DNA from 4 places in the Streptosporangium sp. NPDC001681 genome. Region 4 is predicted to be linked to each of the others. Evidence: riboswitches for the same ligand, from Rfam matches in the RefSeq annotation. Region 4 holds a riboswitch; each other region holds the start of a gene.
The links. A riboswitch is a leader RNA that binds a small molecule or an ion and turns the genes downstream of it on or off. The one in region 4 is predicted to bind cobalamin.

Region 1: it holds a riboswitch for cobalamin, as region 4 does, so the genes downstream of both, ABT130_RS17480 ((2Fe-2S)-binding protein) here and cobN (cobaltochelatase subunit CobN) in region 4, are expected to answer to the same signal.
Region 2: it holds a riboswitch for cobalamin, as region 4 does, so the genes downstream of both, ABT130_RS16380 (ribonucleoside-diphosphate reductase subunit alpha) here and cobN (cobaltochelatase subunit CobN) in region 4, are expected to answer to the same signal.
Region 3: it holds a riboswitch for cobalamin, as region 4 does, so the genes downstream of both, ABT130_RS30785 (DUF7676 family protein) here and cobN (cobaltochelatase subunit CobN) in region 4, are expected to answer to the same signal.

What each region holds. Positions count from the first base shown of each region.
Region 1 is NZ_JBEOZN010000033.1:42,855-46,055, reverse strand. Features, by position in the region: gene ABT130_RS17485 (SAM-dependent methyltransferase) at 93-926, shown strand; gene ABT130_RS17480 ((2Fe-2S)-binding protein) at 972-1,751, opposite strand; cobalamin riboswitch at 1,790-1,967, opposite strand; gene ABT130_RS17475 (leucine-rich repeat domain-containing protein) at 2,206-3,144, shown strand.
Region 2 is NZ_JBEOZN010000030.1:50,659-53,859, reverse strand. Features, by position in the region: gene ABT130_RS16385 (Bug family tripartite tricarboxylate transporter substrate binding protein) at 1-983, shown strand, start outside; cobalamin riboswitch at 988-1,189, shown strand; gene ABT130_RS16380 (ribonucleoside-diphosphate reductase subunit alpha) at 1,306-3,201, shown strand, end outside.
Region 3 is NZ_JBEOZN010000082.1:3,179-6,379, reverse strand. Features, by position in the region: gene ABT130_RS30795 (copper resistance CopC family protein) at 1-552, opposite strand, end outside; gene ABT130_RS30790 (hypothetical protein) at 686-1,243, opposite strand; cobalamin riboswitch at 1,535-1,721, shown strand; gene ABT130_RS30785 (DUF7676 family protein) at 1,990-2,523, shown strand; gene ABT130_RS30780 ((2Fe-2S) ferredoxin domain-containing protein) at 2,520-2,849, shown strand; gene ABT130_RS30775 (ABC transporter substrate-binding protein) at 2,846-3,201, shown strand, end outside.
Region 4 is NZ_JBEOZN010000205.1:7,882-11,082, reverse strand. Features, by position in the region: gene ABT130_RS45190 (precorrin-8X methylmutase) at 1-171, opposite strand, end outside; gene ABT130_RS45185 (ferredoxin-like domain-containing protein) at 168-1,586, opposite strand; cobalamin riboswitch at 1,601-1,802, shown strand; gene cobN (cobaltochelatase subunit CobN) at 1,838-3,201, shown strand, end outside.

The DNA of each region.
Region 1 (3,201 bases), on a different contig from region 4:
CGGTGCCGCGATCACCCTGGGAATTCGGTCGTATATGGTTTGTCAGTAAAGATCAACAGTTTTATGGAATTCCCATATCCTTCCCGAAGGCGATGAAGGGCGAGGGTATGGGCGAGCAAGAAGATGTTCCAGCGGGTATCGACCCGAACACCCCAAGTGTCGCTCGAATGTACGACTACTACCTCGGAGGCAAGGACAACTTCGCCTCCGACCGGGCGGCCGCGGAACAGTTCATGCGGGTGGTGCCCGGTATCCGCGAGATGACCCGGGCGAACCGGGCGTTCCTCTCGCGAGTCGTCGATCTGCTCGTGCGCCAGGGCGTGCGGCAGTTCCTCGACATCGGGTCGGGACTGCCGACGCAGGACAACGTGCACCAGGTCGCCCATCGCATCGCGCCCGACACCCGGGTGGTCTATGTCGACAACGACCCCATCGTCCTGGTGCACGGCCGTGCGCTCCTGGAGGACAACCACCTCACCTCTGTCGTCCAGGGCGACATGCGGGAACCCGAGAAGCTCCTGACGGACCCGCAGATCGAGAGCGCCGTCGATTTCACCCAGCCTGTCGCGGTGCTGCTGATCTCGATGCTGCACTTCATTCCCGACGACGCCCTGGTCGCCCACATCATCACCACGATCCGCGAACGGCTGGCCCCGGGTAGCCATCTGATCGTCACGCACGCCTTCGAGGCCAACGTCAGCGCCGAGGTGCACGAGGCCGGGCAGCAGGTCTACCGCTCGACCAGCGCGGGGGCGCTCACCTCGCGCGGCCCGGAACAGCTGGCCGAGTTGCTGAGTGGAATGGAGCTGCTGGAGCCGGGGATCGTCCCGGTCGAGGCGTGGCGCTCCGAGTACAACGAGTACGGAGAGAAGATCACCGTCGACTTCACCAAGCCGGGCATCCTCGGCGTCGTCGGACGTAGCTGACCGCCTCCAGGCGAACTGGACTGGGAAGGCGCGAAACGAAAAGCGTCAGCCAGGGCGGTGGGTTGGTGGCCGGCGGGTCGGCAACAGGACGCAGTCACCGCACATGCCGCCGCCGGGCAGGCGGTAGTACAGGCAGCAGCTGCGACGGACGAAGAAGGGACGGCCGGGTACGGGCTCGGTCAGTTCGCCGGTGCCGCGCAGGAGATCCCGGTCCAGTAGTTCGCGGCCCAGCCTCATGGCCTTCGCGGTGAGGTCGGGCCGTCGGTGGGTGAAGGCGCCGATGGTTCCGGCCAGTGCGGAGGCCGCATTGCCCCACAACAGCCCCGGCGCGATCTTCACGATCCGCCGGACCGCCTCCGCGAGCGGTTCCAGCATCTCGGCCATGATGCCGCGGTAGACCGGTTCGGCGATCCGCGCGGGGTCGCGGACGCCCCAGCCGGACAGCCGGGTGGCTCGCAGCGGCAGCGGGTCGGGGGCCGGCCGCCAGTACAGGTGCTCGGGGGCCAGGTCGATGAGCAGGTCGTGCGCGACCACGGCGCCGATGGACGGTGACCACAGGCGGGCGGCCAGGCCCTGGAACAGGATCGAGGCGGCCACCCGATGCTCGGTGGTGCCCAGACGTCCGGCCATGTCGTGGATTCTCGCCTCCAGGACGCCCGGAGCCGTCCACAGATCGGTGAACGGTCGCCATCCGGTCTCGGCCTCGCCTGTCTCGATCCCGAAGTAGCCGCCGATGGAGCGGACGTCGGCGACCGCGCCGGCGACCACGGCCGGGGCGGCGGGCAGCAGTCCGGGCGGAGCACCGGCGGGTGAGTCGCACGGCATGGCAACCGCCTTCCTCTCTTGGGGAGTTCCGCCCCAATTTCGCTGAGGAGGCGACGGCGTGAGTCTCCTGGCTCTCGGGTCCAAGCTCGCCCGGCCTTCCCACCCGTACCCGGGCAGTGGCGATGTCGGGGTCCGCTCGCCGATCACAGTGGCGGGACCGCGCCGGGTTCACACCGGCTTCCTCGTTCCGCCGTCACCTTCGCTGTCATGGTCGCACGGCCCGCATGATTCGCGGTGGGAGGGCCTGCCCAAGGAGGCCACCGCTTCCGGCGACGCGCTTTTCACCGCGTACCGGCGATACCTTGCCGAACTCGCGATCATGCTGTGACCAGCGGTCCCGCACCCCGAGGGCGAAACAAGTTCAATGACCCACAACCGGGTCGCAAGTCCTCATCGCTACCGTGATCGCCGATCACATCTTGTTGACGGCAAGGAGAAAAACAGGGTGGCAGCAGTGGATTCCGTGCTTCGGACCGCTCGGCGGCGGATGAACACGTACCTGCGCGAGGGATCTGACACGTTGAACCTGTCGGGTCTCGGGCTGGCCCAGGTGCCCGAGGAGGTGGCCGAGCTTCCCGGTCTGCGGGTGCTGCACTTGAGATCCAACTGGTTGACCGAGCTTCCCCGGTTCCTGACCGACCTGCCCGCGCTGACCGAGCTCGACCTCGGGGGCAACCGTGAGCTGACCGCCCTGCCCGAATGGATCGGCGAGCTGACCGGACTGATCTACCTCAATGTCTCGGTGACCGGACTGCGCCGCCTCCCCGACTCGATGCGCGAGCTCACCGGTCTCACGGAACTCGACCTGAGCAACCTCTATGACCTGGAGGAGGTGCCCGAGTGGATCGGCGACTTCACCCGGCTCGCCAGGCTCCGCATGTGGTACGCCGGGCCGGCCTGTTTCCCGGCGTCGATGGCCCGTCTCACCGCCCTCACCTGGTTGGACCTGACATACAGCCGGCCCGCCGACCTCTCTCCGTGGCTGGGCGAGCTGACCGCTCTGGAGCATCTCGATATGGGATGCGTCCCACTGACCGGCCTGCCGGAGTCGATCGGGAACCTCACCGCCCTCACCTCTCTCGGCCTGTGGAACACCGGGCTGACCGAGCTGCCGGAGTCGATCGGCAAACTCACCGCCCTCAGGTCCCTCAGCCTGGGCCTGAACAAGCTGACCGCCCTTCCCGAGTCGATGCGGACCCTCACCTCCCTGACCGAGCTCGATCTGCGGAGAAACCGGCTGGCCGAGCTGCCGGAGTGGCTGGGTGAGCTGACCGCGCTCACCGACCTGCGCCTGGACCGCAACGACCCCAGGCCCCAGGTTCCGGCCTCGCTGCGAGCACTCGCGCGAACCCGTCCGGAATGGCGCCGCTTCCTGGCCAGCCGCACCCGCTGAGCCTCTCCGAATCAGGTGCGGTGGCAGTGGCAGGGACAGCGCGTTGAGGCCGCTGCC
Region 2 (3,201 bases), on a different contig from region 4:
TGGTCGTCGCGGGCTGCGACCTGAACGGTGACTCCGCCGACTCGGCCGTGGGCCGCCTGAGCATCCTCGAACCCACCGCCGACGGCCACGGCTGGGACGGCATCGCGGGCAGGCTCGCCTCCGTCCTGGTCCTGTCGGGACTGGCGCGCTCCGCCATGGCCGTCGAGCGGCCGGGAGCCCTGGGTTCCATCCCGCGTGACGCGTTCGGCGCCGTACGCGGCTCGTTCACGCACGAGGGCACGCTGCTCGTCACCGCGATGCCGATGGTGACGGCCGCGGAGATCGCCAACACCGCCGCGGTGGTGGACGCCGCCACCCCTCTCGCCCGCCTGGTCGGCGACTGGACGGTCCTGGTCGTCCCCTCGGACTCCCGCCTGCGCACCTTCGAGGACTTCGCCGCGGAGCTGCGCCGCAACCCGGCGGTGCTGACGGTCGGCGGCCGGCCGGAGGGCGGTTCCGACCACGTGCTCTACGGCATGATCGGCAAGTGCCTCGGGGTGGACGCCCGGTTGCTGGAGTACGCGGGGTTCCTCGGCGCCGAGGATGCCGCCGAGGCGCTCCAGGTCGGACGGGTGGCGGCCCTGCTGGGGTCGGCCCGCGCCCTGCGGCCCGAGATCACCGCGGGCCGCCTGCGTCCCCTGGTGGTCTCCTCGGGCAGTCGGCTCGACGGGATCGACGCGCCGACGCTCCTGGAGGTCGAGGTCCGGCTGGAGTACAGCGACTGGTGCGGCCTGCTGGGACCCAAGGGCATGAGCCAGACGGATCGGGACGCCGCGATCGCCCTGTGTGACAGGATCGACGCCGCGCCGCGCTGGCGCGCCCTGTGCGCGGCCAATGGATGGAGCCGGGTCTACCTCAGCGGCGACGACTTCCGCCAGTGGCTCTTCACCGAGACGGCCCGCACCCGCGGGGTGCTTCACGAGCTCGGGCTACTGAAGTCCTCCGACACAACTTGTTGGGGTAGTTGCGTCAGACGCCCCTAGATGTAGGATCCTGCTCGTTGCTGGTTCGCCCCGGGAGGGGCGAGGCAAGAGGGAACCCGGTGAGATTCCGGGACTGCCCCGCAGCGGTGAACGGGAACGAAAGCCGTCATGTGAGCACTGGGTGAACCATGCCCGGGAAGCGACGGCCGGTAGGCATGCGCAGGGCGCCCGTGAGTCCGAAGACCTGCCGGTGACGTGATTGTCCAGGGCCTCGTGGGAGGGCCCGCGGAACGAGGCGGTCCGGCGTGCCCGGGATCGCTCGCGGACGCGTGCCCCTCCGGCGGAGCCGTACGGGGAAGTCAGAGCGAGCGAGGAACACCACGTGACACAGGCCTTGGCAGAGACCGCAGCAGGGATCGCGGCGGGAACCGCGGCGGAGAACGCCGGGAACGCGCCGGTCGATCGCAGGCTGGCCATCGACGAGGCGGCGGCCCGGGTGATCACCGACCCCGAGAACTCCAGGGTCGCCGCCGCGCTGCTGGCCGAGCTGATCGCCGACGAGGCCGCCGAGCACGGCGTCCGCGACTTCTCCGAGTCGGTCGCCGCGACGCACGAGGCGGGGCTGATCGCCGACGGGCTCGCGGAGTTCGTGGCCGCCCACGCCGGGGTCCTGGACGCGCTCATCGAGCCGGACGCCGACGCCAGATTCGAGTACTTCGGGCTGCGTACCGTCTACGACCGCTACCTGCTGCGTCACCCGCGCACCCGCAAGGTGCTGGAGCGCCCGCAGCACTTCTTCCTCCGGGTGGCCTGCGGCCTGTCCGAGACCGTCGAGGAGGCCGCCGAGTTGTACGCGCTCATGGCCACCCTGTCCTACCTGCCCAGTTCGCCCACGCTGTTCAACTCCGGCTCGCGCAGGCCCCAGCTCTCCTCGTGCTTCCTGCTCGACTCGCCCCGCGACGAGCTGGAGGCCATCTACGAGCGCTACGGGCAGGTCGCGCGGCTGTCGAAGTACGCCGGGGGCATCGGGATCGCCTGGAGCCGGATCCGCTCGCGGGGCTCGCTGATCCGCGGTACCAACGGCCATTCCAACGGCATCGTGCCCTGGCTGCGCACCCTGGACGCAAGCGTCGCCGCGGTCAACCAGGGCGGCCGCCGCAAGGGCGCGGCCTGCGTCTACCTGGAGCCCTGGCACGCCGACATCGAGGAGTTCCTCGAACTGCGCGACAACACCGGCGAGGAGGCCCGCCGCACGCACAACCTGAACCTGGCCAACTGGATCCCCGACGAGTTCATGCGCCGGGTCGAGGCCGACGGCGTGTGGTCACTGTTCGACCCCAAGGAGGTCCCGCACCTCACCGACCTGTACGGCGCCGCGTTCGACGACGCCTACCGGGCCGCCGAGGCCGAGGGCCGGTTCACCGCGCAGCTCCCCGCCCGCACCCTGTACGGCCGGATGATGCGCACGCTCGCCCAGACCGGCAACGGCTGGATGACCTTCAAGGACGCGGCCAACCGGACCTCCAACCAGACGGCCAGGCCGGAAAACGTCATCCATCTGTCGAACCTCTGCACCGAGATCCTCGAGGTCACCAGCGACGCCGAGACCGCGGTCTGCAACCTCGGCTCGATCAACCTGGCCGCCCACCTGTCCGGGGACTCCGGAGAGGGCATCGACTGGGCGCGGCTGCGCGCGACGGTCCGCACCGCCGTGCGGTTCCTCGACCGCACCATCGACCTGGGCTTCTACCCGACCCCCGAGGCCCGGGCCGCCAACCAGAGGTGGCGCCCGATCGGGCTCGGCGTGATGGGCCTGGCCGACGTGCTGTTCACGCTGCGGCTGCCGTTCGACTCGCCGCGGGCGCTGAAGCTGTCCACCCGGATCTCCGAGGAGATCGCGCTGGCCGCCTACCGGACCTCCTCGGACCTGGCCGTGGAGCGGGGCCGCCACCCCTCGTACCGGGAGACCAGGGCCGCCGCCGGGGTGCTCCACCCCGACCACTACGGGGCCGCGACGTCGGCCGCGTGGACGGAGCTCAGGGAGCGGATCGCCGGAACGGGGCTGCGTAACTCGCTGATGATCGCGATCGCGCCCACGGCCACGATCGCCTCCATCGCCGGTTGCTACGAGTGCATCGAGCCGCAGGTCTCCAACATCTTCAAGCGCGAGACCCTCTCGGGTGAGTTCCTCCAGGTCAACCGCTATCTCGTCGCCGACCTACGGGCCCGGGGGCTGTGGACCTCGCGGATCCGTGACGCGATCAAGCGCGCCGACGGC
Region 3 (3,201 bases), on a different contig from region 4:
CGCGGCGAGTGCGACCCAGATCCAGCCCGGCAGGCTCCCGGCGTTCTCCTGCTCGCCGGTGGCGGAAGCGGGGCCAGGCGAAACGGGCTGCGCGACCACCGGTGCGGACGCTGAAGCCGTCGGCTCCGGCACCGGTGTGGTCGCGACGGTCGATGCGGCCTTCGCGGGCGGTGTCGCCGGGGCGGTCACGGTGAAGGGAGTCTCCCCCTCGATCGGGTGGCCGTCGGAGGAGACCACCCGCCAGGCGATCACATAGTCACCCGGGGCCAGGGGCGCCGGAACATCGGAGGTGACCGTGTCACCTGCGGCCTTCGCTTTGCCGATGTCGATGATCGTGTCGCTCGCCGTGCGCAGCGCGACCGCCGGGAAGCGGACCTGAGAGCTGAACTCCAGCTTGATCCGTTCGACGGCGGAGACCTTGGCATCCTTGGCGGGAGAGCTGCTCTTGAGGCGGTCGTGGGCGAGCGCGGCGGGTGCGCCGAGCAGGACGAATATGGCGCAACACAGGGCGGTGACAACGGTCGTGCGGACGGATCGTGGCAGGGACGCCATCGTGGACTCCAGGAGGAACCTCCGGCCGTGCCCTCGGCACGGACCGGCGAAACGGAAGGAACGCCTCCAGTGAAAAAAGGAGGGCGTCTGGTCACGGGGGCACGCCACCCTCCGGACCCTTCCTTCAGGTCCTTCAGCCGGCGTGTCGCGGTACGGGCGGGCCGCGCCGCCGCAGCACCGGCAGGATTTCCCAGCCGCCGTACGGCCGGACATCGGCGGCCGGAACGGCCCGCCACACCGGCGGCGCCACCTCGGCGGGGATGGCGAACAACAGCCGGATCAGCGGCCTCGGCCCGCCGTACAGGCGGATCATCAGCCACAGGGCGCTCTCGCCGCGGTGCAGCCACCATCCGGTGCCCAGCGCCACTGCGAGATGGATCACCGTCATGCCCAGGCCGGAATGGCCGTGCTCAGCGGAGAACATCGCCTGCGGTGCGGGCGCGGCGCGATTGAACAGCTCATGCAGCAGGATCTGCGCGCCGGTGGTCGCGCCGAGCACGACCTCCACACCGCGCTCGCGCCCGTTGAGCGCGTACGCCACGCAAAAGGCGATCAGTGCGCCCAGAACGGCCAGGTGCGGCGGGATCAGGCCGCCCCCGGCCAGCGCGTGGCCGCCCGCGGAGACCACGAGGCACATCGTCGCGAAGACGATGGCTCGTGGCACGCGCAGCGCCGACGCCGTAGGGGTCACAAAGGACATCCTGTCAGCCGGGTGACTCGCCGAGAAGACCGGGACAGCGGATCACGCCTCAGGCCGTCGCGGCCGGGTGCGTGAATCTCATACCCGGGCATACGTGGGAACGGCTCCCGCCGTTCACCCGAAACGCGGGACGGTCATGCGAAGAGCGCCTCGTGTTCCACGGCGGCCGTGCGTGTGGAGCCGGATCGCGTGCCGCCCCGGGACCGCACGCACGGTACGCGCGGCGGTCCCGGACGCCGTTGCAACGATCATTGAACGAGCCGGTCGAGGTCTTGTCGTTAATGGTGGTTGTGCGAACATGGTCGGCGTAGGCGACGGCGGAACGAGGAAACCGGTGTGAATCCGGTGCGGTCCCGCCACTGTGATCGGCGAGTGAATCCCGAACAGGCCACTGCCCGCGTGCGGGTGGGAAGGCCGGGAGGAGCATCGACCCGAGAGCCAGGAGACTCACGCTGTCGCCTCCTCACGAAATGGGGCGGATCTCCCCAAGAGAGGACGGTGGCCGTCATGCGGTTCTCCCGCTATGGGGCCCTTCAGCCTGCCCGTCGTGCAGGACTCTCCTGGTGATCCGGCCTCTCGCCCGTCGCGGCAGCCGTCGAGGAACGGTGACCGCGGCCAGTTTCCAGGAGACCACCCATGGGCATCCTCCGCCCGATCACCGGCGTGCTGCTCGCTGTCCTGCTCACCGCCACCGCCTGTGGCGCCCACGAGCAGTGGACGAAAGCCGTAGGAGAGCGATGAGCCACACCGTCGTCGAGGAACACCGGACCACCCTGCACCTGTGGGCGCTGCCCACCGACGAGCAGACCCTGCTGGCCCTGGTCACCGGCATCTTCGAAAAACACTGGGAGCACATCTGGTTCGGCGTGATCGTCCAAGGCGCCGCCTGGGAGGTCGCCGCGCCCAACGCACCCGAGCGGATCAGCCTGTACGACGGCTATGTCACCGTCGACTTCGGCCGCTGGTGTATCGGCGAGCACACCGCGAGCGGTCCCGAACTCGGGCGGATCCGCCGCTGCGCCCGCGCCGAGCTGTATCGCTCCATCGGCGCCGACGGCAGCCCCGTCTCCTGGGGCCTGCGGATGTTCAACGGCCAAGGCGACCAGCTGATGACGGTGCTGCTGCCCAACCCCTTCCTCACCGACCGCCAGCAGATCCTCGACCCGCCCGACTATGAGCGCCTGGCCACCTGGGACGAACTGCGCGCCACCTACCTCGGCCTCGGACCCGACCCGCTGGATCGCACCGGAAAGGGATTCAAGCACGCATGAGCAGGCTCACCGTCTGCCGGGACTGCTGCTGCGGTAGCACCCGCAAGATCCCCGCCCTCGACCATGACGAGCAGCTTCGCCGCCTGTCGGAGATCGCCGATGTCCACGTCAGCGACTGCCTGGACGTGTGCGAGCAGGCCAACGTGATCGTCGTGCGGCCCTCACCCGCCGGACGCGCCGCAGGCGGGCGGCCGGTATGGCTCGGCCTGGTCAACCACCTCGACGTCGCCGAGGACATCGCCGCTTGGATCCAGGCCGGAGGCCCCGGCCTCGCGCCGATTCCCGACATCCTCACCCTGCACCTCTTCACAAGGACCCGTTCATGACGAGCCGACGCTCACTCCCACTCCTGCTCCTCCTCGTCTCCGCGCTCCTGGTGGCCGGTTGCGGAGCCGGCGAGCAGACCGCCGGCCCCACGGGCGCCACGAATCCGGCGGCGAGCTCGGCCGCCGCAGGGTTCCCCCTCACCGTGACCAACTGTGGTGTGACGACCACCTTCCAGAAGCCGCCGCAGCGGGCGGTGACACTCAACCAGCATGTCACCGAGATCATGCTCGCCCTCGGGCTGGAGAAGTCGATGGTCGGGACCGCTTTTCTCGATGACGAGATCTCTCCCGCCTACGAGAGCGCCTACCGGGGGATCACGGTGCTCGCCAAGGAGTACCCCTCCTACGAGGC
Region 4 (3,201 bases):
TCCCGGCGACCACGCGAGGTCGTCGACGAGGTCGACCATGCCGCAGGCGTGCACCATGCGAACCGCGACCTGGGCGACGCCCGGCGGCATGCCGCCGAGGTCCGTCTCCGCGCGGATGGTGGCGAAGGAGCGGCGGTAGATCTCCGCTCCGTCCCTGATGTAGTCGATCACTTTCCCTCTCTGGTCGCCGCCACCGCGGCGCTCGTCTGCTCGGCGTCGGCGAACGTACGGCTCACGCCGTCCGCCTCGACGCGGTATCCGTCTCCGGTCGCGACCACGTCCACGACCCGGCCGCGCGGGCGTCCGCACCGCCGCTCGCAGCCCGACCAGTGCACGGGGAGCGCACGGGTGCGGCCCCGCGAGGGGTGGACGTCGTCAGGACCGTCCGCATCGAACTCGGAACCGGTGCCGTCGTTCGCCCGCGCACCCGCGTGGACGTCGGCGTGCACGTCGGCGAGGGCCTTGGCGCATCCGGGCCGGCCTGCGCAGGCGGTCAGGCCCAGCCACGGCGACGCCGGGTCGCTGACCAGGCCCGCGGCCGTGAGCGCCGCCCGCCGGCCATCGACCTCCGGCGCCGGCAGGTCGGGGACGACGATCGTCCGCCACGGCGTCACCCGGACCTCTCCCCCGCCGTGCTCGGCCGCCTGGGCGAGCGCCTCCAGCTGGGCCGCCGACAGCCGTCCGAGCGCGGCGAGAACGATGAGGGCCGACCTTCCGTCACGCTGCATGACGACCCCGGCCGCGCCGCCGTCCATCGTCCGCTCCCGCCGTACCACGGGGGCGGCCCGGCGAAGGGCCGGCTCCGCCCTGAGCACACGGGCCGAGACCCGCCCCGGACCGTCGGTCAGCTCGGCGAGCCGCCACGCGCCCGACCCCTGCTCGGCGCGCTCGGCCAGGAACGCCTCGGCGACCGCGAGCATGCCGGTGACGACGGAGGAGACGGGGGCGCGCAGCCCCAGGTCGGCACCGGCGAGCAGCAGCGCCACCTCGGAGACGTCCGCCGAGGCGTCCAGCGGATCGACCGGCAGCAGCGTGACGTCCGCGCCGAGAGCCGCCATGTCGCCCGAGCCGTCGTCGAGCGCGAAGAGGAACCGGCCGGGCAGGTCGGCGAGCGCGGGCCGGGCGCGGAGTTCCCCGTCCAGCTCGGACACGAGCGGACGGACGTCGAGCAGGCTCGCGGGTGCCCGCCCGGCCAGGGGTGAGGCCACGATGTTGCGTACCCGCTCATGCGTGGCCGACGGCAGCAGCCCGGCGGCGGCCAGCCGCACGGCGAAGTCGGATGCCGGGGAAAGCCTCCGGTCGTCGTCCGGAACGCGCGTGTCGTCGCGTGCCGGGTGCACGACGGGAAGGGACTCGCCGTCCTGCGGCGGGAGGCCGCGTACCTGGAGGTTCGCCCGGGAGGTCAGCTCGATCACGCCGGATCCGAGCTCCCGGGCGGCGGCGGCGACCACGCGGAGCTGACGCGCCGTGAGCGCCCCGCCGGGAACCCGGATCCGCGCCAGGCCGCCGTCGGCCGCGGCGTGCACCTGGAGCGCTCCGGGACACGCGTCGGCCCGGGTTCTTCCGGGAGGGTCGGTTATTGACACGCAGTGGATGGTAGCTCCCATTTCTTTACGGATGTCCGCCTGGCATAGTGTGACCTAGGCGACGGCGCAGGGAGGAAGCCGGTGTGAAACCGGCGCGGTCCCGCCACTGTAACCGGGGAGCGAACCCCACCGAAGGCCACGGTCCGGCAACGGACGGGAAGGCCGGGGTGAGCGTTGATCCGGGAGCCAGGAGACTCCTGCCGTCGCGATGACGACGACCCGGGGCGAGGACCCCGAGGGAGGACTTCTGCATGCGTTCCGTGCCGCCCACCCCGCGATCGGCCGTGCCACCCGCGCCGCCTGCCGTCCTGCTGCTGTCGACCTCCGACACCGACCTGCTCAGCGCGCGGACGAGCGGCGCGAACTACCGGCTCGGCAACCCGGCGCGGCTGTCCGCCGAGGACCTGCCCGCGCTGACCGAGGGCACGGACCTCGTGGTCGTGCGACTGCTCGGCGGACGCAGGGCATGGCAGGACGGGCTGGACGCGCTGCTCGCCGACCGGCGGCCCGTCGTGATCCTCGGTGGCGAGCAGGCCCCCGACGCCGAGCTGATGGAGCTGTCCACGGTGCCCGGCGGGGTCTGCGCCGAGGCGCACGCCTACCTCGCGCACGGCGGTCCGGCGAACCTGGCCCAGCTGCACGCCTTCCTCTCCGACACGGTGCTGCTCACCGGGTACGGCTTCGCACCGCCCGCGCCCACCCCGAGCTGGGGCCCCCTCGAACGTGTCGCGCGACGCACCGAGGGCCCCGTCATCGGCGTGCTCTACTACCGCGCGCACCACGTCGCGGGCAACACCGCCTTCGTCGAGACGCTCTGCCTGGCCATCGAGGAGGCGGGCGGCCAGGCCCTGCCCGTCTACTGCGGTTCCCTGCGCAGCGCCGAGCCCGACCTGTTCGACACGCTCCGGGCCGCGGACGCCCTGGTGGTCACCGTGCTCGCCGCCGGGGGCACCCGCCCGGCGACCGCCTCGGCGGGCGGGGACGACTCCGCGTGGGACGTCGGCGCGCTCGCCGAGCTGGACGTGCCGATCCTGCAGGGCCTCTGCCTGACCACGGGAAGGGACGCCTGGCGGGAGAACGACGACGGCCTGTCCCCGCTCGACGCGGCCTCCCAGGTGGCGATCCCCGAGTTCGACGGGCGGATCATCACTGTGCCGTTCTCCTTCAAGGAGGTCGACGACGAGGGCCTGACCGTGTACGTGGCCGATCCCGAGCGGGCCTCGCGGGTGGCCGGCATCGCGGTACGGCACGGCCTGCTCCGGCACGTCCGGGCACCGGAACGGCGGATCGCGGTGATGCTGTCGGCGTACCCGACCAAGCACTCCAGGATCGGCAACGCGGTCGGCCTGGACACCCCCGCCAGCGTGGTCAGGCTGCTCACGGCCATGACGGAGGCCGGGTACGACCTCGGAGACGGTTTCCCCGGCGTGGCGGAGCGGGACGGCGACGCGCTGATCCACGCGCTGATCGCGGCGGGCGGCCAGGACCGGAACTGGCTCACCGAGGAGCAACTGGCCGCGAACCCGGTGCGGATCCCGGCCGCGCGCTACCGGGCGTGGTTCGAGACGCTGCCCGAGGACCTGCGGCACGGCATCGAGGCGCACTGGGGGCCGCC